Regions from separate parts of the Bradyrhizobium sp. Kon56 genome, predicted to be linked through region 2. Evidence: riboswitches for the same ligand, from Rfam matches in the RefSeq annotation. Region 2 holds a riboswitch; the other holds the start of a gene.
What was found. Region 2 has a riboswitch for cobalamin ahead of AC0L3B_RS02840 (energy-coupling factor ABC transporter permease). Riboswitches for the same ligand answer to the same signal wherever they lie in the genome.
Positions count from the first base shown of each region.

Region 1: it holds a riboswitch for cobalamin, as region 2 does, so the genes downstream of both, metE (5-methyltetrahydropteroyltriglutamate--homocysteine S-methyltransferase) here and AC0L3B_RS02840 (energy-coupling factor ABC transporter permease) in region 2, are expected to answer to the same signal.

Region 1 is NZ_JBVVOU010000006.1:9,374-26,020, reverse strand. It holds gene AC0L3B_RS11720 (CaiB/BaiF CoA transferase family protein) at 1-147, shown strand, start outside; gene AC0L3B_RS11715 (citryl-CoA lyase) at 203-1,030, shown strand; gene AC0L3B_RS11710 (SMP-30/gluconolactonase/LRE family protein) at 1,198-2,226, shown strand; gene AC0L3B_RS11705 (GNAT family N-acetyltransferase) at 2,456-2,731, opposite strand; gene AC0L3B_RS11700 (hypothetical protein) at 2,732-2,992, opposite strand; gene AC0L3B_RS11695 (EAL domain-containing response regulator) at 3,539-4,753, shown strand; gene AC0L3B_RS11690 (4Fe-4S binding protein) at 5,330-5,533, shown strand; cobalamin riboswitch at 6,329-6,528, shown strand; gene metE (5-methyltetrahydropteroyltriglutamate--homocysteine S-methyltransferase) at 6,628-8,943, shown strand; gene AC0L3B_RS11680 (cytochrome-c peroxidase) at 9,762-10,829, opposite strand; gene AC0L3B_RS11675 (helix-turn-helix domain-containing protein) at 13,270-13,647, shown strand; gene AC0L3B_RS11670 (hypothetical protein) at 13,761-13,940, shown strand; gene AC0L3B_RS11665 (hypothetical protein) at 14,286-14,627, shown strand; gene nifD (nitrogenase molybdenum-iron protein alpha chain) at 16,247-16,647, shown strand, end outside.
Region 2 is NZ_JBVVOU010000001.1:614,679-629,177, reverse strand. It holds gene cobT (nicotinate-nucleotide--dimethylbenzimidazole phosphoribosyltransferase) at 1-748, opposite strand, end outside; gene cobF (precorrin-6A synthase (deacetylating)) at 764-1,513, opposite strand; gene AC0L3B_RS02840 (energy-coupling factor ABC transporter permease) at 1,559-2,236, opposite strand; cobalamin riboswitch at 2,274-2,493, opposite strand; gene cobA (uroporphyrinogen-III C-methyltransferase) at 2,539-3,270, opposite strand; gene AC0L3B_RS02830 (cobyrinate a,c-diamide synthase) at 3,267-4,577, opposite strand; gene cobM (precorrin-4 C(11)-methyltransferase) at 4,577-5,359, opposite strand; gene AC0L3B_RS02820 (cobalamin biosynthesis protein) at 5,356-5,724, opposite strand; gene AC0L3B_RS02815 (bifunctional cobalt-precorrin-7 (C(5))-methyltransferase/cobalt-precorrin-6B (C(15))-methyltransferase) at 5,721-6,902, opposite strand; gene AC0L3B_RS02810 (cobalt-precorrin-6A reductase) at 6,901-7,647, shown strand; gene cobJ (precorrin-3B C(17)-methyltransferase) at 7,623-8,357, opposite strand; gene AC0L3B_RS02800 (precorrin-2 C(20)-methyltransferase) at 8,354-9,085, opposite strand; gene AC0L3B_RS02795 (precorrin-8X methylmutase) at 9,088-9,717, opposite strand; gene cobG (precorrin-3B synthase) at 9,717-10,880, opposite strand; gene cobN (cobaltochelatase subunit CobN) at 10,877-14,125, opposite strand; gene cobW (cobalamin biosynthesis protein CobW) at 14,125-14,499, opposite strand, start outside.

The sequences.
Region 1 (16,647 bases), on a different contig from region 2:
GCAGACACTGAGCGATGGCTGCAGCGGCTCGGCTATTCGTATGCGGAGGTTGAGCAACTGGTCTCAAGCCGAGCCGTCGGGACGCCAAAGCAAGGAGAGGCTGATTTCCTGCCCGTCCGCGTAGCCACGGACGGACCGATATCATGACATCGGACGGCTTGCGTCGGTTGGCAATCGGCAGGTTGAAAGGACGGAACTGGAAATGAGCGAAGAAGAACTGAGACAGCAAGCGGCCAGTTGGTGGCGAACCTCCATTTGCGATATCGCGCCAGGTCGCATCGCCTATCGGGGTTATCCAATTGAAGATTTGATAGGCCGCGTTTCCTTTCCCGCCATGATCTGGCTGATGTTGCGTGGCAATCTGCCGACGCCAGCACAGGAGCAGCTGCTGCAAGCTGCGCTGGTTGGATCCGTTGACCACGGTCCGCACGCGCCCTCCATTGCAATTGCCCAAATGGCGGTGAGCTGCGGCCTGCCCCTGAATGGCGCAATGGCCTCGGCAATCAACACGCTCGATGACGTGCATGGCGGAGCAGGGGAGCAGGCTATCGAACTCTACGAGGATGTGCTGCGACGGCGCCAAGGGCGAGAGATCGAGCAGGCCGCTGGCGCTGCAATCGACCATTTCACCGCAACCCGCAGCAAATATCTGCCGGGCTTCGGCCACCGGTTTCATCCAGTCGACCCGCGCGCGGCCCCGCTATTGGCGCTGGTGGATGCCGCAGCTGACGAGGGCAGTGTCGGCGGCGATTATGCCAAGGCCGCTCGCGCGATCGAGCGGGTGATGCAACAGCGCAAGAGCATGCTCATTCCGATGAACATCGATGGCGCGACGGCGGTCATTTACGGCGAACTGGGCTTCGCCTCTCCGCTCGCGCGGGGGATCTTCTGCTTGTCGCGCGCGGTCGGAATCCTGGCTCACGCCTGGGAGCAAACTGGGCGCAACGATCGCAACAAGGGCCCAATGCCCAAGCAGTTCGGCTACAAATACGAGGGCCAGCCGCGTCGCAGGCTGGAAGGCGCATCATAAGCATCTCGAAAACCCGCCCAAGCTGATGGAGACCAGCGTGTTCTCGTCGATGCCGGCGGAGTTTCGTCGCCCGGGTGTTTCTTCGGAATGGGCAGACGCGAACCGCGGGGCATATCCAGTAGATTGTTTCATCGAGGGACCGTCGTTCGACCAGTCCGGGAATCTCTATGTCGTCGAGATCCCCTTCGGCCGCATTTCCGGATTTCACCGGAGGGCGTCTGGTCTTTGATCATCGAATACGACGGCTGGCCGAACGTCTGAAGGTTGCTCCGGACGGCCGGGTGCTCGTGTCCGACTATATCAACGGTCTCCTGGAGCTCGATCGACAGAGAGGGACCATCCGGCCGTTGCTGGGCCACCGCAATTCCGAGTCCTTCAGAGGCTGCAACGACCTGCATATCGCGACCAAACGCGACATCTATTTCACCGATCAGGGCCAGACTGGATTGCACGATCGTACCGGCCGGGCATTTCGACTGTGCCCTGACGGCCGGATCGACTGCTTGATTTCTAATGGCCCGGGCCCGAATGGCCTGGTGCTCAGTCCGGACGAGACCGTAATGTACGTTGCAATGACGCGCGACAATTGCATCTGGCGCGTACCGCTGATGCGTGATGGCGTGGGGAAAGTCGGACGATTCAGCTGGTTCTTCGCGACGAGCGGTCCTGACGGACTGACGGTCGATCAAAAAGGGAGGCTCTTTGTCGCGCATGATTCCCTCGGCCACGTCTTCGGTGGGGCCAAACGGCGAAAGCGGTCCGCTTGCATCCAGTCCTGCGCAGGGTGGAAGCTGCACGAATGTCGTATTGGACGCGGCACTCGGCGCATTGCTCATTACGGAATCTTCTACCGGATCAGTGTGATGGCTGATCTCGCTCACCTTCCTCGAAATTCGCCAGCAGGAGTGGCAAGGTGGTGCGGAATCTTTTCACGCGCCGGTCCGCCGCACCAAGCTGCAGGAATGAGTGTGGTAGACGACTGGCTAGCCAGTCGCCGAGAGAATGTAATTGGTGACGAATGGATGGCGTTTGTGTGCGGTGATCTCAAACCAGAGCCGGTAATCGCACTGCATGGGAAGCACAAAAGAAGGATTCGTAATGCTGGGTCGGGCTCCGCCCGGAACGGGCCGCCGCCGACCTGTCGCCTTTTGGTCGGGCGGGTCGCGGTATCGCTTCCCACAACGCAGAATGATTGATCGCCGATATTTTCGAACGTTCTCGCCAAGAAGGCCGAAGAGGTAACCGCTCGCGGTGGGAGTCAGCACCGCATCAGCGTCAAGGTTCTCGATCATGCTTGGCCGCGACGCACGCGTGAAGCGTTCGTTTTGAGAAGGAACAAGCCCAGGATTTACTGCTTGAAGGACTTTACCGATAGCACGCTAGCCCAGAGCGCTTCAAGTGTGTGGCGCAGAGGTCGTACTACTGTCAGAGCCTCTTGCGCGCGCGCAATCCTCCAACCCGATATCCCCTCTCCTCGTAGAAGTGGCGTACCCGTTCTAGGGCCGGATAACCATCCGGAGGCAACGCAACCTCAATCATCTGCCAGCCGCGTCGCTTCGCCTCCGAATCTACCGCCTCGAGCAGATGCCGACCGCAGTCAGAGCTCCGGAAGTCACGAGAAATCCATAGCTCCTGAAGCACGCCGTACGCTCCGGATGCTCTCACGGCCTGTACGGCCGAGATGCTAGCTACCCCTACAATCTACCCGGTGCCTTGTTCCTCAACGACAAAAATGAAGCCCTGTTCGGGATCCTGAATCAGGCGCAACGCCGCCTGCTTCGCGCCTTGAAGGCTGAACTCCGGTCCGGGGCCACCTAACTCGGAAAGTAGCTCTTCGACCGCTTTTGCAACCGCGTTCTCATCTCCTGGCACGCTCTTGCGCAAAGCCGTGCCCGCGCTGGACGTGCCTTGCCCTTCAGCGCCAACACGAACACCTGACTTAGCCCTCTGGAGGAAATTCATGCTCAGGAGGATACAGAAAACGCAATTGAGAGCAACTATCTGGCTCGGTAGGAAGCAGCACGTCCACACTCGCTATAGGCAACAGAGCTGAGGTAATTGCAAGCCATTGCCGTTCTCAGAATCGACTGCGGCTTGAGCAGCTGCGAACTCATGATGGGCTGCCTTCGATTGGAAAACAATCACCAAACGGCACACGCCGGTCATGTCGATCAAACGTTCGTAAGAGTGATTGCCGATCGTCGCTCACGAACTACTCTATTCAATAAATCGTGCGCCACGATGATCGCAGCGCCATAGAGCGTCAGCTCGGTCCGTCCGAAGGAGAGATTCCCACCTCGCGTACGACATCGTACAAAGTTGCGCGAAGCGCGACAGGTATCATACGCGTGCGCCCGACAAAATCGTCTGAGCAAGATCGCGAAAGATTTTGCACACTAATGCACTATCTTAAGCTTATCTCGAACAATCGAAAGATATCGGGAAGCACAGCTTGTTTGGACCTTCGCTCCTCGTTTAAGGCACCGTCACGGAACGGGAGTGGTTGCGATGGAACATGGGCAGGCCGAACTGGTCGGACGGAAACCTGTAATCTTCGGGCAACGTAAGGTGCGGCCGCGGGCATGCCTGGCCGTCGGCAAGCGGCATCTGCGCGCCTTTCTACGGGATGTGCTGGAGGATATGGGATTTGTTATCAGCGAATGCAGGACTGCTGACGAGTTGCCGCATGTACTCCGCACGGAGTTCCCTGATCTGATCCTGCTCGGCATTGGCTCGGACCGCATCGAGCCTGGACGATTGCTCGAGATACTGGTGCGCGAAGAATTTGCAGGCCGAGTGCTGGCGTTCGGAGCGCGCGAGTCGATCATCATGGCGGCAGTGCAGCAGGTCGGCAGTGAATATGGACTTGCTATGCTGCCGCCGCTCCGGGCGCCGTTTGCAGCCGAGACGTTGCGCGATCGGATCGGCATGCTCTTGCCAAGAGAGCCGGCGCCCCGTCCCGCGGTCCATGTCGGAGAAGCCTTACACGCTGGCTGGCTTGAGCTCTGGTATGAGCCGAAGTTTGACGCGTGTACCCTTAGCCGCCGCGGCGCCGAGGCGCATGTGCGAATGCGGCACCCGACCTGGGGCGTTGTTCCACCGGCCTATTTCATCACGGAACCTCACGATCCGCATTTTAGGAACTTGTCGCAGTTCGTGATCGACCGCGCGATCAAGGATTGGCAGTATCTTCTGGAGCAGCAAACTTCGATCGATCTCTCCATCAATCTTCCGGCAGCATTCCTGATTGACCCGCAGGCGGTACGCGATCTCTGTCGGCGCATGCCGTCGCACGCCGCTTTCGGCGGTTTGACGATTGAAATCGAGAGCGTGGAAGCGATCCAGAACCTAGATCTCCTGGTCGAGGTTGCGCGTGAGGTTCGCTTTCACAACATTGGCCTTGCAATCGACAATGTCGGTGCCAATTGGCCGCAGCTGATGGGGATGACAAAATTCCCGTTCCTGAAATTGAAAGTGGATCGTCAGTTCGTCGGCGGCTGCGCGAATGGGCCCCTCAAGCGAACGGTGTGCCGCCATATCGTCGATCTAGCCAAAGAGTACAATGTGCGCACCGTCGCCGAAGGTGTGGAGAGCCAGGCTGACCTAATCGCTGTGGCCGAACTCGGCTTCGACCTTGCGCAGGGCCATCTGTTCGGAAAAGCCATGCCACTGAAGCAATTTGCACAGTCATCTTTCAACCCTGCTGCAGCTCGTCTAAAATAGTTGCGAGTGGCTGAGTGCGGCCAAGCGACGCTCACGAGCACCGCCATGCCTACTCGGCACCAGGCATGAGGCTGAGTGCAATTCGGTCTGCAAGGCCAGTGTCGCTCGTCCCGCCGCCACTTCATTTCCCTCCGAAGCTTGTTATACCACAAGCCCGTTTTGGCAAGCCTCCAGCGAGTCCTCCGCGCAGCTCGCGTTACAGCCATGAGCGAGGCTTGCACAAACCTCCAGTCGGGGTGTGTGACCGGAGGTTTGCCGAGATCCAACGTAGACCTGCGTCCGTTGGCGGTTTTTGCCGCCGCCGGTTGAGGAAGCGTCAGCCTCGCTTGCCCCCGCGCTGACGTGCCAAACAAACCGACGGACGCTTCCAGCGTCAAGTCGCGACTGACTCTCGCAAGAGGGCCCGAGGGCTCGTAGCCTGAAATTGAAGCGACCTGTTGCTGTCGCAGATGCAACATGGTCTCAGACCCGGGACAGCCGAATTGGGCAAATTGCCCAACATTGAGCGCGTCTGCGTTTGGCACGGCATTTGAAAGGGATCGCCCATGACATCGCTCGCCTAAGGAGTCGGAAGGCATGGCTTACAAGATCGTCGCTTCGCAATGCACCGTTTGTGGCGCATGTGAGTTCGAGTGTCCCAACGCGGCGATCAGTCTGAAGCGCGACATTTACGTTATCGATGCCAAAAAATGTACGGAGTGCGAGGGCCATTGCGACACGCCGCAATGCGCGGTGGTCTGTCCGGTCCCTGACACCTGTGTCCCGTCCAAGACAGGATAGGCAGCCCGCGACCAAAAGGCCTCATCGCTCGATTTCGCGAACGAAGTTGTAGATGTGGGACCTTGAGGAGACCACGACCGCATGGGGCGCATCGGGGTCGATTAACATCGTTATGAGCTTAAGACGCTGAGCGACTCCGAGGACCCCCTCAAAGGGCTCTGTCGGAGGACACCGTCGAATTTGTCACGAACAAGGACAAGGCCCTCGATGCTCAGTGGCAGCGTTAAGGCCTATCGTCGCTGGCCGCGAGTCGAGGCGAGGCAGACCGGCGTCGAGCGGCCACGGACGCATCGAAGCCGGCGCAAAAGTCGCTCAGCACGTGAACACCTAGTGCACCGAGAAGATCATCTTGGCCAACCTCACGGAGGCGGACGACCTCGTGCCTGGTCGCGGGCCCGCCGAACACCAAGGAGCCGACCTGATCATCCGTGCGGTCCTGGAGCAGTCCGGCTTTCGAAATGTCTAGGGAGCCTCGTGGGCTGTGACCGAAACGGATGCCGGCCGAGGATGATCGCACCTTCCTGACGCGCAGGTTCGAAAAGCTGCTGACGGAAAAGGCCGCCTCCTCGCGATCACACAGATACCGAAAGCGGCCGGGGTTCGTTCCGGTCGTGGAGCTCAACCGTTACACGAGCAGGGTGTTGAAAGCGAATGCATTTCACAAGCGGAGCCTCCACAGATGCCGGCGTGTTCACCAGGCCGCGAGCAAGACCGTCGTACCCGCCTAGTGCGCTCGTAATCGCTTGGGCAATATCGCAGCGAGAATCGGTAGGTTGACGCATCGGTCCTCGTGCGCATAATTCAAGCCGTCGCGGTCTCCGGATGTCGTTTCATCCGGAGCTAAGAGGGAAGCCGGTGCAATGCCGGCGCTGCCCCCGCAACTGTAAGCGGCGAGCCGCTGTCCAACGAAGTCACTGAAGCCATGCGGCTTCGGGAAGGCCGGACAGCAGCGACGACCCGTGAGCCAGGAGACCTGCCTCGACAAGATATCGTCCACGGGCGGGGCGTCCCGGTGTGCGCCAAGCAGTTGTCGCTCACGCGATGTTCGCTGTCTGCGTCCGCCATGGCCTTTGCCCCAACATGGGGTCTAAGCTATGTCAATCCTTTCGCTTCCCGTTGCCACACTGGGGACGTCACGCATCGGCCCACGACGCGAACTCAAATTCGCGCTCGAGAGCTACTGGGCGGGAAATTCCAGCGAAGCCGAGCTCCTCGAGGCGGGGAGTGGACTTCGTGCCGCTAATTGGGCACGGCAGAAATCCCGCGGTGCGACCGTCATTCCTTCGAATGACTTCTCGCTCTACGACCATGTGCTCGATACCAGCCTAATGGTCGGCGCCATTCCCGACGTTTACGGCTGGAACGAAGGTCCTGTGTCGCTCAAAACCTACTTCACCATGGCGCGTGGCGCTCAGGACGGTGGTCACGCCCAGCATGGGCCCGGCGTAGCCGCACAGGAGATGACGAAGTGGTTCGATACGAACTACCACTACATGGTGCCGGAATTTCACCAGGATCAGATCTTTACGTATGCCTCTCGGAAGCCGATCGAGGAATATGAGGAGGCAAGAAGCCTCGGCTATCAGACGCGGCCCGTCCTAGTGGGCCCAGTCACTTTCCTGAAGCTCGGCAAAAGCGTAAATCCCGCATTCAATCCGCTGTCGCTGCTTGATCGCCTCCTCCCCGTCTATGTCGATGTTCTCCGCGAACTAGCCTCGCGCGGCGCTGAATGGGTCCAGCTCGACGAGCCATGCCTAGTGATGGACGTCGACGAAGCATCTCGGGCGGCTGTCCGCCGGGCCTATGCTCATTTCGCTAAGGCCGTGCCGGCCCTTAAAATCATGCTGGCCACATACTTCGGGGCTGTCGGCGACAATCTTGAAACAGTCTTGGCCTTGCCCGTTGCCGGGCTTCATGTCGACCTGGTTCGTGCACCTGACCAGTTGGACGCGATTGTCGCCAGAGCCCGTAGAGATCTCGTGGTCTCGCTCGGTGTCGTTGATGGTCGCAACGTGTGGCGTTCTAATCTGCCGGCGCTACTCGACCAACTTGCTCCCATGGTCAAAAAACTGGGCAGGGACCGTGTTCAGATTGCCCCCTCCTGCTCGCTGCTTCATGTTCCGACCGACATTGAGCTAGAGATCGATCTCGATCCCAATCTGAAGACGTGGTTGGCGTTCTCAGTGCAGAAGATCAAGGAACTTTCGATACTGGGCAAAGCGCTGGCTGGCTATGCTGCCGACGTGGCCGATGAACTCACGCTCTCAGAGGATGCATCCGTCACTCGCGAAACATCGCCGAAGATCCACAGTGCGAACGTCGCCGGACGAATGGCCGCGATCGACGATAGCATGCGTCGCCGTCGCAGTGCGTTCACCCAGCGCGCCGACGTCCAGCGCGTCGCCTTCGCATTGCCAATGTTTCCAACCACAACCATCGGATCCTTCCCGCAAACGGCGGACGTCCGCAATGCGCGTGCAGCTCATGCGCGGGGAGCGCTGAATGACACGCAGTACGAGCAGCTTCTGAAAGCGGAGACAGCCCATACCGTGCATTGGCAGGAAGATATCGGCCTGGACGTGCTCGTACACGGCGAGTTCGAGCGCAATGACATGGTTCAATACTTTGGCGAGCAGCTGTTGGGTTTCGCATTCACCAAGCACGGCTGGGTTCAGTCTTATGGCTCGCGGTGCGTTCGTCCTCCTATCCTGTTTGGAGATGTCTCCCGCCCGAAGCCCATGACCGTTAAATGGTGGCGACATGCGCAGTCTCTGACCAAAAAACCCGTCAAGGCTATGCTGACCGGACCGGTGACGATCCTGAACTGGTCGTTTGTCCGTGACGACATCCCGCGGAGCGAGACATGCCGACAGATCGCTCTCGCGATCCGAGACGAGGTCATCGACCTTGAGGCAGCTGGAGCGACCATGATCCAGATCGACGAGGCTGCGTTGCGGGAGGGATTGCCGCTGCGCAAATCGCAGTGGAAGGACTATCTCGATTGGGCAGTGGACAGTTTCCGCGTTTGCTCCTCCGCTGTCGCTGACGGAACTCAGATCCATACGCACATGTGCTATTCCGAGTTCAACGAAATCATCGATGCGATCGCAGCAATGGATGCCGACGTCATTTCAATCGAGGCGTCGCGCTCCAAAATGGAATTGCTCGACGCTTTCAAGAGCTACAAATATCCTAGTGAAATTGGGCCGGGCGTCTATGACATTCATTCACCGCGCATTCCCGCAGCAGCCGAGATCAAGCAGCTGATTGTGTTGGCGCGGCAGCGGGTTTCCGATCGGCAGCTCTGGATCAATCCCGACTGCGGACTGAAAACGCGAAGATGGGAGGAGGTGCGTCCCGCGCTCGTCAATATGGTGGCCGCCGCACGCGAGTTGCGGGCCGAGGCATGATCGTACGGAGCGTGTCGCCAACGTATCTGTGAATAAGATGAACGCGCTTTGGGAGCTCGCGATATCCTTGCGAGCTTCCAAAGTGTCCAGCGCCTACGAATGCCGGTTTGCCCCGGCGGAGGCGATCGCATACAGCGGCGACAAGCTCGAATCCGGCGGACGACCGCATGCCGGCCATACCGATTAGGTGACATATTCCAAGTCACTTACGCTCGACGCGAACCGCAGTCCTATCGCTTCATTTATCCATCCCATGGATGCGTCCCATCACAACAATCTATTTTACCGCCCTTGCGGAGTTTCATACCTAATTTGCGCCTTCGCGCGGTCTTCGGGAAGATTTGCTGGTATCGGCGGTGCCAAATACTGGCGCGTGACGGCAAACTGACGGTTGAGTTTCAGGGCTCGGCAGTCAAACCGCCTGCGCGATGGATCCCAGCTCCATCAAGGGGCTGCCCGTGCCAACCGGACAGCTGGCAAGTGGTGAGCAAGTCCTGAAGTTTACGACAGGAGCGGAAGGCAAGCGGCTCGATAAGTTGTGCAGAGCGATATCCGCTTCTCCCTGTTTGACGGCGAATGCCCTCGTCGTAAGTCGATCGCCGGTAGTCCTCCCTACCGACGAAAGCTGGAACGATGCGGAAAGCAGCGTCGCTCCCGCGTGACTTTCGCCCGGCCTCGCATTGAGGCCGGGCGGCTTTTTATGTGCCTGCTTATCAGTGACAGCAGGGGATCATTCATTTTGGCGTCATTGCGGGACCCCGGGCTCTTGGAGCGCATCTGTTGCTGTTCGGCAGGGAATGAGGCCGGTGCTGCTAAGGCTATCTGTCTATTGAAGGCTTTGGTGTCGTGTTGGTGCGCGTCGGCAGTATCGGATACTCGATCTTAGGCAGCCGACCGGTCAGCGAATTCAGAAATGCGACAATGTCGTTTTCCTCCCTATCGCTAAGCTTGGCGCCGAGCTGGATGTCATTCATTAGGGCAACAGCTTGCTTCAGGCTCCAAACCTGGCCCGAATGGAAGTAAGGGGCTCGCAACGCGACGTTCCGCAATGGCGCCGCGCGGAAGACATATTCGTCGCCAGCCGCCCAGGTAACCGCGAATCGGCCCTTATCGGCGTCCGGAAGCACGCTTGCATCCGGCTTTTTCATCACGCCGAACGGGAAGTAGGCCTGTCCACCGAGATTGATTCCATTGTGGCAAGAGGAACATCCCTTCGCCATAAACAGTGCCAACCCTGACTTCTGCTGATCATCGAGAGCACGTGTATTGCCCTCCAGATACTGGTCGAACGGAGCCGCAGGTGTAATGAGAGTCGCTTCAAAAGCCTCGATCGCCTTCGCAAAATTTTCAAAGGTGACCGGTCTCGCTTCGTTCGGAAAGGCGTTGTTGAACAGGGCGACGTAGCTGGGCATTGAGTTCAAGATACCGAGCACATGATCCGGAGTCGCATTCATTTCGGCACTCGCCTGCACCGGGCCGGTGGCTTGCGCCTTGAGGTCCGCGGCGCGTCCGTCCCAGAATTGCGCCGCATTGAACACTGCGTTGTAGACGGTTGGCGCCCGACGTAGGCCGACCTTCCAGCCGTGACCAACGGAGGTCGGACCGGCATCGACTCCGCCGGTGCCGAGATTGTGGCACGTATTGCAGCTAATGATCCCGCTCGCCGATAGACGCGGATCGAAGAACAGCATCTTGCCAAGCTCGACCTTTCCATGCGTCACCGGATTGTTTTTTACCGCAGGAATGACCGAGGGGATCGGATGGAAGATCTGCTTGGCGTTTCTCATCAGATCATCGTCGGCGTTAGCTCCTGACGACATCAACAGCCCAATAGCGAAAATAGATGCTTCAGCGACAAGCCGAAGCTCCGGGATCGACATGTTCATACACCGCCTCATTAGTTCTGATTGTTAAACAAGGAAACAGTCGAAAGCGATGCCACGCGTTCCTCGACGGTCCGGCGCAGCATGCAGCGGATCCTCAAGCGAGGCTGCATCAAAATGTACGACTTTGAGGAGCCCGCCGCGGCGTTCACGCAAGGGCTTGAGGGGCTCATGTGATTCGCGAGTTCGCTTTGAGCTTAGATCGAGGCCTCTGTTGGTCGATCAGACTAGCGGCTCAAGCGGCCTGATGGTCGGTCTGACAACAACAAGTGTGCCGCAAGCAGTAAGCTGTCCGGTGGCCGCATCGGTGCTCCATCGAGCGATTGGGTGGCCAATACGCTCCGCAAAGTTGATGTATCCGTCTTACACCCATGGCCGCGCTCAGCGCTCACGGTGTCATTGGACAATTAGCAACTGCGGTGCCAGTTGCGTCCGAGATGCAAGTTGCTGATTTAGTTGTAGAACGGGTCCGGACGAACAAACAAACTAGGATGTCTTGGTTTGATCACTACATTCAGTGTCACAGATGCCACAAGTGCCAGGCCGGGCTAGAGTGATCGCAGATACCTTTGTGGTGAGGTTCGCTTGCCAGCCGCACGCGGGAACGGCGGTAACAAGACCTACGCAGCTGGGCGAGACACTGAGCCGAGGCGCCTGGCGGTGCGCATCGTTCACGATTTCGCCGAGCCCTGCCGACTGAAGCCTCTCCGACTCATATCCGGGCCGCTCTGGCGCGCCGCGGCCGCGAAGCCCGGCTCGTTCGTAAAGGACGAGCCTCCGAACCGAACATGGATTGATTCAATTCCACCTGAGGTTCGCTGGCATGGCAATTGCCGTGCTCAAGTCTGAAAGGCGCGGCTGCCCAGAGTTTGACGGCGCGACCGTCCGATTGATCGCTACTCCAATTCGACAGGTGACCAGCCTGACCCCTGTCCGGCGGGTGTTGGTTGGATTACCAAGTCGGCCCACTCACGGGCTGCTGCTCGGTTTTGAAATCCTGCGCGCTGGGGCAAAATAAGCTGAACTTCTGCAGGAGCAACCGCTACTTCGTGCTCTTGCGTTGAATGATGCCGATACAAGAGGACACGCTGGGAGGAGATCGTGACATCAGTCCGCAGATGGCCCAAGTCCTAAGAGTTATCGGCGTGTTAGCGAGGAAGAACGTGATTGAGCTCTTGTCCATGGCTGGTTCAAGTTGGATACGGTATCCGTGATGACTTCGATTGACGAGCGCTTGAATGAGATCAGATCCGTACGGAATGACATTTGGCGTTGTCGCAGAAGGCTTCAAAGCGAGCTAGATGATCTCCAGCGTAAGATGCTCGAAGAGCGTCTGCTTGAGCGGCAGTCTGCCTTTGAACGGCTTGTCTCGGCCACGTTTCCTTTTACATTGAGATTGTGAAGCAAAATTTCGGGACCTGTGCCGCGGGAGCATTCCGCGTTGAATAGCCTCCGCTCACAGAGCGCCTGCGCCTGGGTCAGGAATGTAGCGCTCCGGCGCCGCGGGCCGTCGCGCCCCTCATGGCCGCCGCCGACCTGAAAAGCGCGGCCGATAGCCTTGGTTCACCGACGTGCTGCCCGCTGCGCACCGATAATGAAATCGTTCCGGCCCCATCCAAGGGCACTGCCGGGGGATACCGCTCGCCTCGCTTCTGCGACACCGCAGTCACCTGAGTAACGTTGATCCGGCAGAGCGATCGAAGGCGCTTGAATCGCCCGTAGCGTCAGATTGTACAGAGCAGGGAACGTTATTTCAGATCAGGTGCAGTCGAATGATAAGACCCGCTCTCGCTTTTGTACTATGTTCCGCTCTCGAGTGGATCGGGCTAGGCATGGGGGCGGTTGCGGAAACAAGGCGGTACGCGTGCACGATCACTGCCGCCGATCGAGAGCCGGCCGGAGTTCGGAATGAGCGGGTTATTCTCACCGTTCAATATGGCTGCCGGATCGCAGGTGGTCTCTTGACCGACGCGGGGATCACAGCAGTGTCGGTCAGCGAGTGGGCTGCTGACAAAAGGACATACTTGGCGTCCATGGAATTTCACCACGCGCTGGAGGGAGTTGCACTTGGGCAACTCTCCGAGGCGTCCGACTTCTCTAGCATGGAAGGCGAGCAAGACATTGGGGTCGCAACTTCCGGCACGACAGTTTTCACATTCGCATCTGGTTCATTGGCCGACCTTTCAGGGAAGACCCTTAAATTCACGACAAAACCCACCGGCCTACGTAGCTTCGAGTTGGAGTTCACAGACTGGCCAGAATCTCTTCTATGGAAGTGACGCGTGTCTTACGCTGAATTCCGCAGGCGCGCGCACACGAATACTGTCCATACTCTTACGCACACACATATGTGCTCCCCGGCCTGTATATGCCGTCCCCCAAGACGAGCACAGCCGCAACAGGTTAAGCCAAAACTCCGAAGGCACTCGAGCGCGGTAGAGCGTTGAAATTCACCTTCACGCGGTCCGATCAGCAGCTCTTTTGGCCGCCGATCCGCATATGGGACGATCTGGCCTCGCATGGCAGCGCCTGCGCGACACGGAAGCAGTCAACACGGAATAAACGCAGCTCGATCACGAGCACGAAGAAGAAGTTGCCGGCCAACCGCCTCCCGAACGCCGACGAGTACCAACTCAAGGCAGCCCTCATTGTACAACTGAAGCGGTTGATGGCGGAGCGGGACATCACTCAGACCGAAGCCGCGAAGCTCGTCGGCGTGAAGCAACCCAACATCTCCAAGCTGCTTCGAGGGCAGTTCAAGTTGGTTTCCGTGGAAAGCTGCTGCGCATGCTGGCGGCGTTCGATCAGGATGTCGAAATAAAGGTAAAGCCACATCGGAAGCGTGGCGAAGGGGCCGCATCACGCTTATTCGGGCCTAAGAGCTGCCGAAACGGAGGGTTCATGACATCTAACCCGACGGCGGCATAAGCGCTCATGAACTCACCCTCCAGTGCCCGATCTGCAATCGAGATTCGGCTGACTGAATCCTTCGCCCCCGCTGTTCTCGCCGAGACCCGCCAGCGTTTTCAGGAACAACTGGGCGAAGGATGCGAGGTCGCCCGAGAGACCGAAGCGCTTCAGCAGGAGCTCGAGAAGCTCAAAAGGGAAGATTAACGCGTCGAGCGCTAGGTCGTGAACCGACGCGGCGGCTTAGTGCAGCAGCCAAGTCGTCCCTACAGAAGCGAAAGGCGCGCGAGGCAGAGCGATCGATTCGGAGGAGATGATCTCCGCTTGCACGACGGGCATCTTCCATCCAGAGGGCAGACATCGTTAGAGCGGGATCCCGGCTGGAGTCTTCGCCAGCCCAAGTACCGAATGCCGTGACATGGCGTCCAATGCGGATTTCGAGGAAAATCGGGACTGTCACGGAGAATCAATTTAGCTGAGCGCGGTCAAGCCAAAGACGACGTTCAGGATGGCCCCAGGCGCAGTGATGCCGAACCTAGAAGGCGATGATGGTTGGCAGAAGGTACCAAGTGGGATCATTCCAACCAGTCCAACGGACATGCTGATCAAAGCGGAAAGCGCGACGATGGCAGCGATGAGTCCGATCCCGAACTGCCGGTGCTCGGTGATGTTCAAGGCGATACTTTCTTCGTCCCTCCCTCGAGCTTCAATGCCGCAAGTAACCGATCTTTGGCGGCGTCCATTTTCGAAGTGGAGCCGTTCATACTCCTCGCGAAGCGCGGCATCGACGAACAGGGTCCGTCACGGAAGCCGAAGCTGATCATCTTGAAGAACGCCGGCGCCGACCCCTGGGCTTTCGGGACCGCTCACGCCCGATGGCCGGTTCTAACGTGAACTTCTCCTCCATCTCATTCTGGACGCAAAATGACTGAAACAACCGCGAGAAAGGCGAGAGCAGCAATTGATCCGGTCCGGACACGTCCTCCCTGTGGGGCGTCCGCATAGCTTCCACCCTGGATTTTCTTGTCGATGCTGGTCCCGTAAGCCCAGCACGAAATATAAACGCTCAGAATGGCAACCTGGATAATTGGATTTGCATTCGACAGCGCCGTGATGGGTATGTCCTTGAGCGCAAGTCCCACGAACCCAAGCGCTATTATCCCGTAACAGTGGTGATGCACCAATTTACAAGCGTTGCAATGCGTGAAATCCGCACCTGAGCACTTCGGTCGGAGGTCTTGGCCTTTTTACCATAAATTACCTGGGCAAGAAAAATACCGTTCAAGTGGACCATCGGCGCGCTGCTCTGCAAAAATGCTGGCGGAGCGCGTTAGCAAAACTGGTTTCAATGGCGATTGATATACCACGCAACGGAGGTAAGCGTAAGGAAGTTCGATCCTGTCCTGGAACGAGAAAGGATAAATCGACCAGTGGTCCGCATTCGACCTGCCTTATCTCGACTGCCGACACTTGCGAAGCTGCCGGCCTTTCCGTGAATCCGCTCAAACTGTCTGACGCGTCAGAATCCGATCTTCCCCTTCGTCGAACTACGCCGAACGCAAAAACCTGCAGATTGTTTGATGCGGAAGCGCCCTGTGTCAAAGCCGGCAAATTCGAATCCGGGCAAGCCCGAGGTGACCGTTTGCGGAGTTTAAGCTACCGCGCTGCTTGGGAATTGATCAGCTTACGTGCTCTCCACGGCGTCAGGTGTTCGCCCCTCCGAGCGCGCCTCTCCGCAGTATCAAATAAAAGAACGCCGGAGCGAGAGACCACACGGAAATGGAAGAGGACTGCTGCTGGGCAACTGAGTTCTTGTGGAGACATCTGCAGCAGGTGGTGGAGCGTCGATGCGATTCTTGCTCGGGGTAGGATCGCGAGCACGATGGGCACATTCTAACCCCGCTGAAACCGCTTCGAACGGATGGTGTTTGCGATCGCTGGATCGGCGCGTACGAAGCAGGCTGCGCATCGGAGTGACGTCGGCGCGGCCAGACTCCAGCCACGCCGCTGGTGGAGAGCGTAACCGATTGTTTTGTTTCAGACAGGGCGTTGCGGCTACGCTTCTCGGTGGCAGACAGGGTCAGGTTTATAACAATCCGCATCCGGCAGCTATCTAGCTCTATAAACGTTGCTTTTTCTATTCGACCGGCGCTGGCACACTCGTTGCAGACCCCTGCGCAGGAGGCGGCTGTTAGTCCTTTGCATCCCGTGCACAGGGACATGCCCCGTGATCGCACGCGAGTGAATAAAGAACCCGATATGACCAACCGCTGGAGAGCAGGCATGACTTTCACCGAGAAGCGTCATGGTCGTCGATAGACAGCGTCACACATGGGCGCTCCTAACCGCTCAGCCGAGATGAGCTACCGCTGCGGCATGAACGTCGCGAAGTTGCGATCGGTAGGACCGCCCACGCAGATTGCACGCTTACCTGAACGCCGGATCGGATAATCCGTCGGTCTACCGCAAAAGCGTCGCTTCTTGTTGAGACCACAATCGAAAAGGAAACCTGTATGAGCCGAGCACCTACCCAAAGCGTTGCAGAGATCAAGGCGCGCAACAAGCAGCTAATCGATGAGGTGTTGACGGTCTACCCCGAGAAGACCGCCAAAAGGCGCGCCAAGCATCTCAGTGTTCACGAGGCGGGGAAGTCGGATTGTGGCGTCAAGTCGAATATCAAGTCCATTCCCGGCGTGATGACCATCCGCGGCTGCGCCTATGCGGGCTCCAAGGGCGTGGTCTGGGGACCCATCAAGGACATGATCCACATCAGCCACGGTCCGGTCGGCTGCGGTCAGTACTCGTGGGGCTCGCGGCGCAACTACTACGTCGGAACGACCGGCATCGACACGTTCGTGACACTGCAGTTCACCTCCGATTTTCAGGAGAAGGACATCGTGTTCGGCGGCGATAA
Region 2 (14,499 bases):
TAACGGCACCGCAGATGGCGGCGATCTCGAGACCGCCGACGGCGCACAGGATCTTTTCGGGCGCAGCGCCCACAATGTCATGGCGTGCGATTGCAGCGTCGATCACCCCCGCCTTGTGCGCACGGCCGGCCGCGTCGATGCCGGTACCGCTGCCCGCGATCTCCGCGGCGCTCACGCCGAGCAAGCCGGCCGCGATCGCCGCCGATGTCGTGGTGTTGCCGATGCCCATCTCGCCGAAGATCAGAAGATCGGGCTGCCCGGCCTGTGCGCGCGTCACCGCACGTCGGCCGGCTTCGAACGCAAATGCCAGCTCCGTGGGGGTGAGCGCAGCTTCGACGCTGAAATCGCGCGTACCGCTGCGCGGCTTGTCGGTCACGATTCCAGCCATCTCCTCCTGCGCCAGCGTGCCGGCGTCGACGACCTCCAGGCTGGAGCCCAGCTCACGCGCCAGCACCGAGATTGCGGCACCGCCGGAGGCGAAGTTCGCCAGCATCGCGATCGTCACTTCCTGCGGATAGGCCGAGACGCCCTGCGCGACGATGCCGTGATCGCCGGCGAAGATGATGATCGGCACCCGCGCCGCGCGCGGCTGCTCGGTTGCTTGCAGGCCCGCAAGCTCGATCGCGAGCTGCTCGAGCCGGCCGAGCGCGCCGGTCGGTTTCGTCAGTTGCGCCTGCCGCGCCACCGCCGCCTCGCGGTGGACTGCGGAGATGTCGGGGCATTGTTGGGTGACCCATTCGGGGAGCATGCTGCCTCGCTTGCCTCACAGCCTGCGCTTGAGGATGTAACTGTCCATGATCCAGCCGTGCCGTTCGCGCGCCTCTTGCCGCACGGCGACGATGCGCGGGCCGATCTCGGCCAGCGCGCCGGACATGACGATCTGATCGGGCATGCCGAGATAGGCCCCCCACCAGATGTGCAGGCCCGCCGGATCAAGCGACTCGAATGCCGTGCCGCCGTCGAGCATCACCACCACGGTATCGACACCTTGCGGCCAGCCGCCATCGCGCAAGCGGCGTCCGGTCGAAACTAGAAAGGGCTCGCCGATGTCGTTGAGCGGCAACGCATGCGCCGCACACAGCGTCTGGATCGAGGTGATGCCGGGCACGACTTCGATTGTCGGCAAGGGATCGAGCCGCCGCGCGATACGCAGCGAGGAATCGTAAAGCGAGGGATCGCCCCAGATCAACAGCGCGACCTTGCCCTCTCCTTCGAGATGATCCCCGATCGTCTGCGACCAGACGGCGGCCACGGCATCATGCCAATCGTCCACGCCCTTGCGATAGTCCGCTTCAGCGGCGTCCCGCACGGGCAGATCGAACTCGGCAATGCGGGTCGTGTCGCTGGTGAGCACATCGGCGCAGATCGTCCGCCTGAGATCGGCGAGGTCGGACTTGGCCGTCCCCTTGCGGGGGATCAGGACGAGATCGGCCGCGTTGATGGCAGTAATCGCGGCACGCGTGAGCTGCTCGGGATCGCCGCAACCGATGCCTATCAGAGAGAGCGTGAGCATCGTGGCTGCGAAGGGCGGCCATCATGGCCGCCCGTTCGCTTGTCTCTAGGCCGCGTTGTGCAAACGCGGCGTGACGAGGCCGGGCGCGGTGACGCCGCGCAGCGACTTTGCCAGCGCCAGCACGCCGAGATCGGCGAGCGGCTCAATCACGATGACCAGCGCATAGGACGCCGCGAAGGTCGCGATGTTGGCGAGGTTGGTCGCGCCGAAGCCGGAGCCATAAATCGCCCAGAACGCCACCCAGGCGATGACGCCCGCCTGATAGGTCGTCGAAAGCGCCAGCGCCTGGCGGTACTTCAGATCGACATAGGCCGTGTTGCTTGAAATGATCCGCGTGGCGATCGCCTGGATTCCGAACAGCGGCACCAATAGCGTGGTGACGTTCATGCCATATTGCGGCAGGTCGGGCGGCTCGAAGAAGATGCCCTGGAACAGCAGGCCAAACGCGAGGCCGAAGGCCGCAGGCGCCGCGCCAAACAGCAGGAACAAGGTCGAGCCGAGGATGAAGTGCACTTCGGAGACGCCGACCGGGAAGTGCGGCAGGATCTCGAAGAAGATAAACACAAGTCCCGTGGTGGCGAGCGTCCGCGCCGCGAACGACGTGATGCCCTGCTCGCGCACGGTCTCAACCGCGAGCTTCAGGGCAACACCGCCGACAGCGATGCCGGTTGCGTAACTCAATACGAGCTTGGCGTCCGAGACTAGTCCGGGTTCGATATGCATGGCTCAGATCCTTCTTGCCGTCACACCCGACGGCCTTGGCCTCAAAACGTGCACGGCCGGTCTCCTGGCTCGCGGTTCACTGGGAGTCTCCGGCCTTCCCGGGCCTCGCGGCCCAGTGGCTGATCGAAGTCCCTCACCGCTTACAGTCGCGGGGGCGGCTGGGGTTTTGGGCGCCGCAACTGGGTCCGCCCATCCCCATTCCCGATTATGCTCCGGCGCTTTGAGCCGCGTCGAGCACCATGCGTCTCCTGTGTGCCTCTTTCGCCGGCCGGGCGTCAAGGGGCGAAGGGCGGTCGAGAGCGTCATGACGGATAATCCCCCGCCAGCGCGCCGAACAGGATGACGGCCGCCGTGGAGGCCGCCCCGCCCCGCGCAAGCTGCTCGGCAAGTTCCGAAATGGTGGTGCGGACCAGCCGCTCATCGGGACGGCCGAGCGATTCGGCAAACAACGCCGGCGTGGTTGGGGCGAGCCCGTGCTCGATCAATTTGACGACCAACGCCGGAAACGTCCGCCGGCCCATATAGACCACGGTCGTCGCCTCCGGATCGGCCAGCGCCGCCCAATTGAGATCTGGCGGCAGCTCGCCGGTGACGTCCGCCCCGGTCACGAACTGCACGCGGCGCGAGGTGTGACGCCGGGTCAGCGGAATGCCGGCTTGCGCGGCGGCGACACAGGCCGAGGTGACGCCGGGAATGATCTCGTAGCCGATGCCCGCTTCACGCAGCGTCTCGAGCTCCTCCTCGAGCCGGCCAAAGATGCCGGCATCGCCCGACTTCAACCGGACCACGCGCGCGCCTGTCACGGCATAGTCGACCAGCAGGCGGTTGACATGGTGCTGCTTGGTCGAGGCCCGCCCTGCCCGCTTTCCCACCGCGACGAGATTGGTGCCGGGCCGGGCCAGATCGAGGATCGCGCCTGAAGCAAGATCGTCATAGAGCACAACGTCGGCCTCGCGCAGCCGCGCTGCACCCTTGAGCGTGAGCAGCTCGGGATCGCCGGGCCCGGCGGAGACGAAGGAGACAAAACCGCTCACCGGTCCTCCGCAATCAGGTGGAAGAACGTGCCGGTGGCTTGTCCCCGCCGCGAGCCGGTCTCGGCAATGACCGCACCTGTCGCGTCGTGCACGACCGCCAGTGGCGTGTCGGGCTGCGCGAGGATCGTCGAATAGTGGAATTCGTGGCCACGCAGGCGTGCACCCGCCTGATGACCCGGCATCGGCGCGGCGAGCTCGGCCAGACGATAGCCCAGATGCATGCGGCGCTTGGCAAAACTCGTCTCCAGGCCGAGCAGGCCCGTCATCTCGTGGCGGATGCCGTCGGCGTCGGTCAAAGCGCTGCCCAGCACCATATAGCCCCCGCATTCGCCGTGCACCGGGCGCGTCTCGGCGAAGGCGCGCAATCCGCCGCGGAAGCGCGCATTGGCCGCGATCTTGCCGGCGTGAAGCTCGGGATAGCCGCCAGGCAGCCAGCACACATCGGCGACCGGATCAGGGGCTTCATCGGCGAGCGGCGAGAATGTCGAGATCTCCGCACCCGCCGCGCGCCACGCTTCCAGCATGTGCGGATAGACGAAGGAGAACGCGGCATCACGGGCAAGCGCAATGCGCTGGCCGGGCGGCGTCACGTTGACGCCGCTTGCGGCAGGTTGCGGCGACCAGGTGGCCGCCGAACGCAGCACCGCGTCGAGGTCGACATGCTCGGCAACGAAGCGCGCGGCCTCGTCGATCAGCTTGCCGATTTCCGCCTGCTCCTCGGCCTGCACCAGTCCGAGATGCCGCTTCGGCAGGCTGATCTCGGCATGGCGCGGCAGCGCGCCGAATACGGCGATGCCGGCATCCAGCAGCGCGCGCCGCACGAGGGCTTCGTGGCGCGGGCTGGCAACGCGATTGAGCACGACGCCTGCAAGGCGCACACCGGGGCGGTAGTCGCGAAGGCCCGCCGCGATCGCGGCCGCCGTTTGTGCCTGTCCTGAGGGATCGATCACCAGCAGCACCGGCCAGTCCAGCATCTCCGCGATGTCGGCGGTCGCCCCGGTGCCGCAGACGCCACGCGCGGCGACGCCGTCGAACAGACCCATCGAGCCTTCGGCCAGCACGACATCGGCGTCAATGCCGCGACTGACGAGATGCGAGATTGTCCCGCGATCCATCGCCCAACTGTCGACATTGACCGAGGCGCGTCCCGTCGCGGCGGCATGAAACGCGGGATCGATGTAATCGGGGCCGCTCTTGAAGCACTGCACCCGCAATCCGCTGTTGCGCCAGGCGCGGGCAAGCGCCAGCGTCAGTGTGGTCTTGCCGACGCCGGAGGCCGGCGCGGAGATAACGAGCCCTGCCGCCATCACGACACCTCCGGAAAGCGCGGCTCGGCGCCGACCGGCCGATAGCGGCGGTCATAGTCGGCAGCATAGAGACGGCTCTCGGAAAAATCCGCCGAGTCCAGCGTCTTGCCGACCAGGATCAACGCGGTGCGCTCCATCTCGCCCCCGACAGCAGCGTCGAGTGTTGCGAGCGTGGCGCGGATGATGCGCTGCTCGGGCCAGCTCGCACGCCAGACGATCGCGACCGGGCAATCCGCGCCATAATGCGGCGTCAGCTCAGCGACGACCTTGTCGAGCAGATGAATCGACAGATGGATGGCGAGCACCGCGCCGGTGGCGGCGAAGGCGGCAAGCTTCTCGCCTTCGGGCATCGCGCTGGCGCGGCCCGGCGTGCGCGTCAGCACCACGGTCTGGGCAAGGCCGGGCAGCGTTAGCTCGGCCTCCAGCGCAGCCGCGGCGGCCGAGAAAGAGGGAACGCCGGGCGTGACCGTGTAGGGAATGTCGAGCGTGCGCAGGCGGCGGAGCTGTTCGCCCATCGCCGACCAGATCGAGAGATCACCGGAATGCAGCCGCGCAACGTCCTTGCCATCGGCATGGGCGGCGGCGATCTCCGCGACGATCTCATCGAGCGACAGCGGCGCGGTGTTGACGATCCGCGCCCCGGGCGGGCAATGCGCCAAGACGCCCTCGGGCACAAGTGAGCCAGCATAGAGGCAGACCGGACAGGCGGCGATGAGATCGCGGCCGCGCAACGTCAGCAAGTCAGGAGCGCCTGGCCCTGCCCCGATGAAATGCACCGTCATGCGCCGTCTCCTTCCGCGATCGCCGCGGTCGCGGTGCGATCCTGCGAGACCACCCGCGTCGCAATCAATCGCGCGCGAGGTCCGGCCGCTGCGAGCGCCGCCGCCTCGGCAACCGATCCCGTCCCGAACTTTTCCACGACGAGCTTTGACTGCGTCGGCGTGTCGATGCCAACAAGCATTTCGGCGGCAACCGCCTTGATCGGCAAGCCGCATTCGCGCGCGAGCTGCTTCAACACCTCCTCGTCGGCCTTATCGCTGACCGTCGCCACTGCTGCGAGGCCTTCGGGACCACCGGCCGCCAGAAGCGCCTCACGCAGCGAGGCCAGCGTGACGTCCCGCTTGAATCCGAGCCCGGCGACCTTCATCGGACCGCGCTCCATTGCACCACGGGCCGCACGGCCTCCCAGGACCGGTAGCGGCCGAGCGAAGCGGCATGCGCAATCTCGACCCGCATCAATTCGCCGCCCTGGCGCTGGTGCAGCTCACCGAGCAACGCTTCCGTCTCCAACGTTACTGAATGCGCGACCAGCCGCGTACCGGGCGAGAGCCGCGGCCAGATGGCGTCGAACATCGCGATGTCGAGACCGCCGCCGATGAACACGGCGTCAGGCCCGTCCAGCGTAGCAAGGGTTTCAGGCGCTTTTCCCGCGATGACTGTGATCCGATGTGCCAACCCGAACGCCGTCGCATTGCTGCGAATGTTCGCTGCGCGATCCTCGCGCGCCTCGACGGCGATCGCGGTGCCCCCGCACAGCGTCCACTCGACCGAGATCGAGCCCGAGCCCGCACCGATGTCCCATAGCCGTTCACCGGGACGCGGCGCCAGCGCCGAAAGCGCGAGCGCACGGACCGGACGCTTGGTGATCTGGCCGTCATGGACGAAGAGTTCGTCCGATAGTCCCGAGCTGTGGGGGATGCCCTGCGCGCCCGCCGCCTCAACGGCTACCGCGACCAGATTTCCGGCAAGATCGCCTGCGAAGCTGTCGGCGCGATGCGCGTTGATCCTTTCGCGCGGCCCGCCAAGCGCAGCGAGTGTCCAGAATGCCGAGGCACCCCATCCGCGCGCCGTCAGCCATTTCGCGAGATCGCCTGCCGCCTTTGCGTCGCGCACGAGACAAATGATGCGTGCCCCTCGCGCCAGGTGTGGCACGAGACGCTCGAATGGCGCGGCGTGGAGACCGAGACAGGCAACGGATTCCAGACGCCAGCCAAGCCGCGCAGCAACGAGCGAGAATGTCGAGGGAGCCGCATACGCGATCCATTCGTCGCCATGGAGCTTCTCGGCGAGGCTCGCGCCGGCCCCGTGCCAGAACGGATCGCCGGAGGCGAGCACCGCCGTCGGGCGACCACGGCAGCTCAACACGATTTCTGCATCGAACGGCACCGGCCATGGACGGCCGCGCCCGGTTATGCCGGCGAGTGCAAGATGCCGTTCACCGCCAAAGACAGTTTCGGCATCATCGAGCGCCTTTCGGCTTGCCTCGGACAGCCCGGCAAGGCCATCTTCGCCGATACCGATGATGGTCAGCCAGGGATCAGCCATGACGCGCGCCCTCATTCTGGGCGGAACGGCCGACGCGAGCCTGCTCGCGGCGGAGATCGCGCGCGCCGGCGTCGATGCCGTGTATTCCTATGGCGGCCGCACCCGCGCGCCCGCCGGTCAGCCGTTGCCGACGCGGATCGGCGGTTTTGGCGGCGCAAGCGGACTTGTCGATTACATTGGTCGGGAACACATCACGCATGTAATCGACGCGACGCATCCCTTTGCCGCCGAGATGAGCCGCAATGCGGTCGCGGCATGTGCGGAAACCGGCACGCCGCTGATCGCTCTCGAGCGAGCGCCGTGGACCAAAGCGCCCGGCGACAACTGGATCGAAATACCTGATGTCGACGCCGCGGTCACCGCACTGCCTGAAGTGCCGGCAAATGTGTTCCTCGCCATCGGCCGCCAGCACATCGCGCCGTTCGCGACCAAGCCGCAGCACGCCTACACGCTGAGATTCGTCGATCCGCCCGATGCGCCGCTGCCCTTCGCCGCGGACGTCATCGTGTCGCGTGGGCCGTTTACGCTTGAGGGCGAACTGGAGATGCTGCGCGCGCGAGGCATCACCCGGATCGTCGCCCGCAATTCCGGCGGCGACGGCGCGCGCGCCAAGATCGACGCCGCCCGCAGGCTCGGCCTGCCCGTGATCATGATCTCGCGGCCGCAACTGCCGGAACGCTTGCGGGTCGAGAGCGTGGCCGAGATCATGCAGTGGCTCGGTCATCGGGCCTGCCTCGGCGCATAGACCCAGCGGCCGACGCGGCGTGTCTGCGAGTTGCCGACGATCACCAGCGTGCGCATGTCGGCCATCTCGGGCCGGGCTTCGTTCAGCCTGACGGTCTCGATCTTTTCGTCGGCGGCGCTGATCGCGCGCGCGAAAATCACAAGACGGTCGCCACAGCCGGCCTCGTTCAGCACCGCGAGCGCACGGCCAAATCCTTCCGGCCGGCTCGCCGAGCGCGGATTGTACATCGCGATGGCAAAATCGGCTTCCGCGGCGAGCCGCAGGCGCTTCTCGATCACCGCCCACGGCTTGAGATTATCGGAGAGATTGATCGCGCAGAAATCATGGCCGAGCGGTGCGCCGGCGCGCGCGGCAGCCGCCAGCATCGCAGTGACGCCGGGCAGCACGCGGATCGGCAGCTCCTGCCATTGCGGCGCCTGTTCGAGCGCCTCGAACACGGCGGACGCCATCGCGAAGACGCCGGGGTCGCCGGAGGACACGATGACGACTTGGCCGCCTTCGGCCGCGAGCCGCAGCGCCTCGCTCGCGCGCTGCAGCTCTTCGCGATTGTCGGAAGGATGCAAAGTGAGCCCTGCCCGCGCTGGCACGCGCGCGACATAGGGCGCGTAGCCCAGAATGTCGGTCGCGGCGGCAAGCGCGGCGGAGACCTCGGGCGTCACCAGCGCAGCGCTGCCCGGGCCGAGGCCAGCGATGGTCAGCGTGCCCGTCATTCGGCGGCGTCCGGATGCCGGCCCTTGCCGTGCACGAGCACGATCGCAAAATAGGGGCAGTCGGCGGCGTCGATCTCCGCAAGCCGCACCACGCGCTCGCCCGGCATGGTGCCGCGCTCGACCAGCCACGCATCGTCCAGCCGTCCGGCGGCAGCGAGCGCGCGGCGCACTTTCGCGAGATTGCGCCCAGTCTTCATGATCACGAGCGCATCGGAATCGCGCATGCGGCGTTCGAGCTCGTCCTCGGCGAGCGTGCCCATGAGCACCGTCGTCACGTCGTCGCCGAGCGCAATCGGCTGTCCCACGCCATTCCAGCAGCCGACCATGCCGGGAATGCCGGCGATCACCTCGATCTCGACGCGGCCCTGCAGGCGCATGTGCAGATGCATGAAGGAGCCGTAGAAGTAAGGATCGCCCTCGCAGAGCACGACGACGTCGACCGCGCGCGCCAGCCGCGCCAGTCGCTCCGCCCATTCGTCGTAGAAGCCGGCAAGCAACTGGACATATTCAGGCGTGTCGAAGGCGATCTCGGTCGTAACAGGATATTCCATCGGATATTCGGTGACGTCGGCAGCCAGCATGCCCTCGACGATGCGGCGCGCCTGGCCGGGCCGGCCCTTTTTGCGGAAATAGGCGACATGCCTCGCGCCGCGCACCGTGCGATCGGCGCGCACGCTCATCATATCAGGGTCACCGGGGCCGAGACCGCAGCAGATGATGCGTCCCATCGCTATTCGCTCCGGCTCGCCAGCGCGTTCACGGCGGCGACCGTGATCGCGGAACCGCCAAGGCGGCCCTCGACCGTCAGCGCCGGCACCGGGGAAACGGCCATCAGCGCAGCCTTGGATTCGGCCGCGCCGACGAAGCCGACCGGACAGCCGATGATTGCCGCGGGCCGTGGGCAGTCCCGGTCCTCCAGCATGTTGAGGAGATGGAACAGCGCGGTCGGCGCATTGCCGATCGCCACGATCGCGCCGTCGAGATGCGGCCGCCACAGCTCCAGGGCCGCGGCCGAACGGGTGTTGCGCATGGACTGCGCGAGCGCGGGAACGGTCTCGTCGCCCAGCGTGCAGATGACGGCGTTGGCGGCGGGAAGCCGCGCCCGCGTAATTCCTTCAGAGACCATGCGCGCGTCGCACAGGATCGGTGCGCCCTTCTGCAAGGCCGCGCGTGCGGCGACCGCCATGCCTGATGTGAAGCGGATATGCGCTTCGAGGCCCACCATGCCGGCGGCATGGATCATCCGCACCACCACCTGCTCCTCGTCCGGCGTGAAGCGCGCAAGATCGGCTTCGGCCCGGATGGTGGCAAAGGACTGCCGGTAGATCGCAGCGCCGTCGGTCTCGTACGTGTGCGGCATCAGTGCCCTCCCATCAGGATGGAGGGATCTTTGACGATGTCGTCGCGATTCAGCCCGCGCAGGATGGGCTCATCGCGCGTCGACCCGGCGCGCACGAGATCGAAGCCTGCGCCGGTCGCGACCAGAGTGATGGCGGCGGGACCAGAATGGGCGCAGCCCTTGGCACAGCCGGAGACGTGTAGCCGTGCGGCCGCGCCGATGTTCGGCGCCAGGGCCGCGGCAAGGCCACGGGTATCGGCATGCGCCTCGCGACAGCGTGGCGCACCGCTACAGGCGATGACGCGCAGCGCAGGGTCGTAGGCCTCGGTGATCAGGCCGGTCGCGTTCGGCATCACGCGCTTGGCTTCGCTCAAAACCATCCGCCACGGCGTCATGCGCAGCGCATGTCCGCAACCGGCGAACTGGTTGAGCGTTGCATGCGCCATCTGTCCGAAGGCGACCCCGACCATCGCACCTTGCGCATAGAGGCCGGGACGCGCCGCGGCCATGATCGGCGCCGGCTCGGCCTCGCCGCGCAATGCCGCCGGCAAGATTGCACCGGCTGCAAGATGCGCCGCCATCCGCCCTCGCCCGCCTCTCGCGCCGCCGGAGGTCACGAACCAGCCGGCGAATGCGAGCGCGGTGGTCACGGCCTCGCCACGTGGGACCGAGCGGCCGAGTTTGTCGCCATCAGCCCGTACCAGCAGTCCGCCGGAACCATCGCGCTCGATCCGCACGTCGGCGGAATCGCCCGCAAGCACGCGTGAGGTGCCGTCGTCGATGGCGAAGCCGAACTTGGTTGGAAGTTCGAGCTGGCTGTCGGCGAGCGCCTCCTCGAGCTCGGCGGCGAGCGATTGGGTCTCGTCCCCGCTACGCCAGAACGGCGTCACAAGAATGTTGCGACGGGATTCGGTCTCCGCATCCGGGTCGAGCAGCGCCAGTTGGGAAAGGCCATCGAGCAGCAGCCTGTGGCTGGTCTCGTTGACGCCCCTGATCTGGAGATTGGCCCGGCTGGTCACGTCGATCAGGCCATTGCCATGGCGTTCGGCGAGATGAGCCAGTCCGGAGATCTGCGCCGCGTCGAGCCGTCCGCCGAACGGACGCACGCGGGCCACCAGCCCGTCGCCCGATTGCATCGGGCGCAGCGCGCCGGGACACCAGCCCTTGACCACGGAAGCACTCATGAGGCCTCCCGCAGCGCAGCCGCAATCGAGTTGCGGCGCGTTCGCCAGAGCGAGGCTTCATGCAGGCGCGTGAAACACGTTTCCATCGCGGCGAGTGCCGCCGGATTTTCGCGGGCCATGAAGGCGTGGACGTCGTCATGGCCGAGCGTCGCATCGTAGTAGAGGTCGAACAGATGCGGCGGCACGGCGCCGGCCAGATGCGCGAAGGCGGCCATGTGCTCGAGCGTCGCGGTGATCTCGGCCGCCCCGCGAAAACCGTGGCGCATCATGCCCGCGATCCAGGCCGGGTTGGCCGCGCGCGCGCGGACGACACGGGAGATTTCCTCGGTCAGCGTACGCGCATGCGGCTGCTCGGGGCGCGTCGCATCGAGATGATAGAGCGATGGTCCCGCCGCGCCGAGATGGGCCGCGGCAGCCGCAATGCCGGCCTCATGCGCGGCATAGTCGGCCGCGAGCAGAAGATCGGTTTCCGGCAAATCCTGCATGTGAACAAAAGCATCGGCCGATACGATCCGCTTCTCGATACCGGCACGATCGAGCTTGATTTCGCCATCGGCCGAGAACGCCCATGACGATGCCGAGAGCCACGCTTCGCCGGCGGCTTCGCGCGTCTCGGGCGTGAAGGCGTCCGGGATTGCCGAGAGACCCACGCCGTATTGTCCGGGACGCGGCGCGAACACGCGCGATGTGCGATGGCGATATGGATTTTCGTCGCCCTCGTCCTCGCGGACCGACAGCGCCGCGGCTGCCGCCTCGAACAATTGCGCAAGGCCTGAGAAGACGTCGCGGAACAGGCCCGAGACGCGCAGCGTGACGTCGATGCGGGGCCGGCCAAGCTCCGCAGGCGCGATGATGTCGTAGCCGGTCACACGGCCGGAAGCATGATCCCAGCGCGGTGCGAGGCCAGCCAGATGCAGCGCCATGGCAAACTCTTCGCCCGCGGTGCGCATCGTCGCCGAGCCCCAGAGATCGACGACAAGGCCCTTTGGCCAGTCGCCATGATCCTGCAAATGGCGACGTAGCAGTTCTTCGGCGAGCTTGATGCCTTGCACGTGCGCCGACGGCGTCGGCACCGCGCGTGGATCGACGGCAAAGAGATTGCGACCCGTCGGCAGCACGTCCTGACGGCCGCGATAGGGTGAGCCTGACGGCCCCGGCGCGACGCGCCGGCCCGCAAGCGCGGCCCGCAAAGCGTCGCGTTCCGCGTCGCCGCAGGCGCCGCGGCCGAACACGTGCAGGCCGTCGCCGAACTGGCTTTCCTTGAGATCGCAAACGAAACGGTCGATCCGCGGGATCGCTTCGGCCGGCGCGGCCGCTGCATCGAGGCCAAGATCGTCTTCGAGGCCGGCCGCGCGTGCCTCATCGCGGATCGCGGCGATCAGACGCTGGCGGCGGGCGGGATCGAGGCCATCGGCCGTCGAGTACTCGTCGAGGAGCTGTTCGAGCCTGCGCAGCCCGTCCGGCACCGCTGATGCGGCGAGTTGCGGCGGCAGATGGCCGATCGTGACGGCACCCAGGCGCCGCTTGGCCTGCGCGGCCTCGCCGGGATCGTTGACGATGAAGGGATAGATGACGGGCAAATCGCCGACCAGGGCTTCCGGCCAGCACGCCTGCGACAGCGCCACGGATTTTCCGGGCAGCCATTCCAGCGTGCCGTGCGCGCCCATGTGCACGACGGCATCACAGCCCTGCTCGCGGAGCCAGAGATAGAACGCGACATAGGCATGGCGCGGCGTGCGGGCGAGATCGTGATAGTCGGCATCGCGCGCGGTCGCATCGCCACGCTCCGGCTGAACCGCGATGATCGACCGGCCGCATTGAATCGCAGCGAAATGGAACGCGCCGTCGCGACAACCCGGATCGGTCTCCAGCGCGCCCCAGGCTTGCGCGAGATCATCCTGCAACACTTGCGGAAGGCGCGACAGTGCAGCACGGTAATCGGCGACGCTCCAGCTCAAGGTCTGCTTGAGCAGCGTCTCACCGAGCGCATGGACCGGATCGAGATCGAAGCCGGCCTCCGCGAGATCGGACACCAGGGCCTCGACCGACGCCAGCGCATCGAGACCCACCGCGTGCGCGATCTGATGCGGACGGCCCGGATAGTTGGAGAGCACGAGTGCCATCCGCTTGTCAGCGGCCGGCGTCTCCGCAAGACGCCGCCAGGCCGCAACGCGCGCGGCCACGGCCTTCACGCGCTCCTCGTCGGGCTTGTGTGCCAGATGCGAAAATTGCAAATCGGGATCGCGCATCGCGGCAGACTTGAAGCTCACCACGCCCGCGAACAGGCGGCCGTCGACCTCGGGCAGCACCACATGCATCGCGAGGTCGCCGGGCGACAGGCCGCGGAGCGAGCTCGCCCAGTCCTCGCGGCGGGCCGTGGAGAGCGCGACCTGGAACACGGGGCAGGATGCGGCATCGAACGGCGTCGTGCCGTCGTCGCCCATCGCCGAGAACGCCGTCGCATTGACGATCGCGGCCGGAGGATTTTGCGCAAGATGCACCCGCAACCAATCCGCGACCCCCGCGGCTTTCAGCGAGGTGACGAACACACCAAACACGTCGAATCCCTTCTCGCGCAATGCGGCGATCAGGGCATCGACCGGGCCGGTGTCGGCAGCGGTGAGATAGGAGCGATAGAAGGTCACGAGCGCGCGCGGCCTGCCCTCACCCGACGTCGGCGCGGCGACGACGCCGCGCGCGGGGTCGTAAAAGCCCATCTCGGGCACTGTCATCTCGCCGATAACTGGCCCCGCATAGAGTCCGGAGGCCAGCGCAAGCTGCGCGATCGCGGCTTGCGCCGCGACGGGGCCGCCGGTGTCGCAGAGCACCTTGAGCCGCCGCAACGTCGAGACCGGCAGGGTCGAATACGCGTCCAGCCGCGTATCGTCGCGGCCGTCGGCCGGCAGCACGGCCAGCACGATGCCGCGCTCCTTCGCCAGCTGCTGCAGGGCCGCGAGCCCATACGGCCAATAGGATTCCCCGCCGATCAAACGCACGAGAATGCCGCGCGCGTGCGCAAGCGTGCGTTCGACATAGGTGTCGACCGAGAGCGGATGACGAAGTTCTGCGAGATTGACGAGCCGCAGCGACGGCAGGCTGTCGCGGCCACGGCGCCAGCCGGCCGCGAACGCGGCAAGATCGGAATCCGAATACGAGAGCACCACGAGATCGGCCGGGTCCTGGCCAATGTCCCTTGGTATCGCGGTCTCCTCGAGACCGCGGCTCTCGCGGAAGACGACGTGCATCAGATACCGGATCCTGAAAGACCGAGTCCCGCCTTGATCGCGGCCTCGTCGATATCGCCGTGCTCGCCGATCACGACCAGCTTTGACTGCCTCGCGCCCGCGCCCCAGGGCTTGTCGAACTGGTGGCGCACGCGCTCGCCCACCGCTTGCAGCAAGAGGCGCATCGGCTTGCCTTGCACCGCGATGTAACCCTTGACGCGCAGCACATTCTGCTCGCGCGCCAGACGCTGAACGGATGCAACCAGCGCTTCGATATCGGTGACCTCAGGAAGATCGATCACGACGGACGCAAAATCGTCGTGCTCGTGATCCTCTTCGCCGTCGTGATGCGAGGGACGCGCGGCGAGATCGTTCTCGGCGGCAGCACCGAGGCC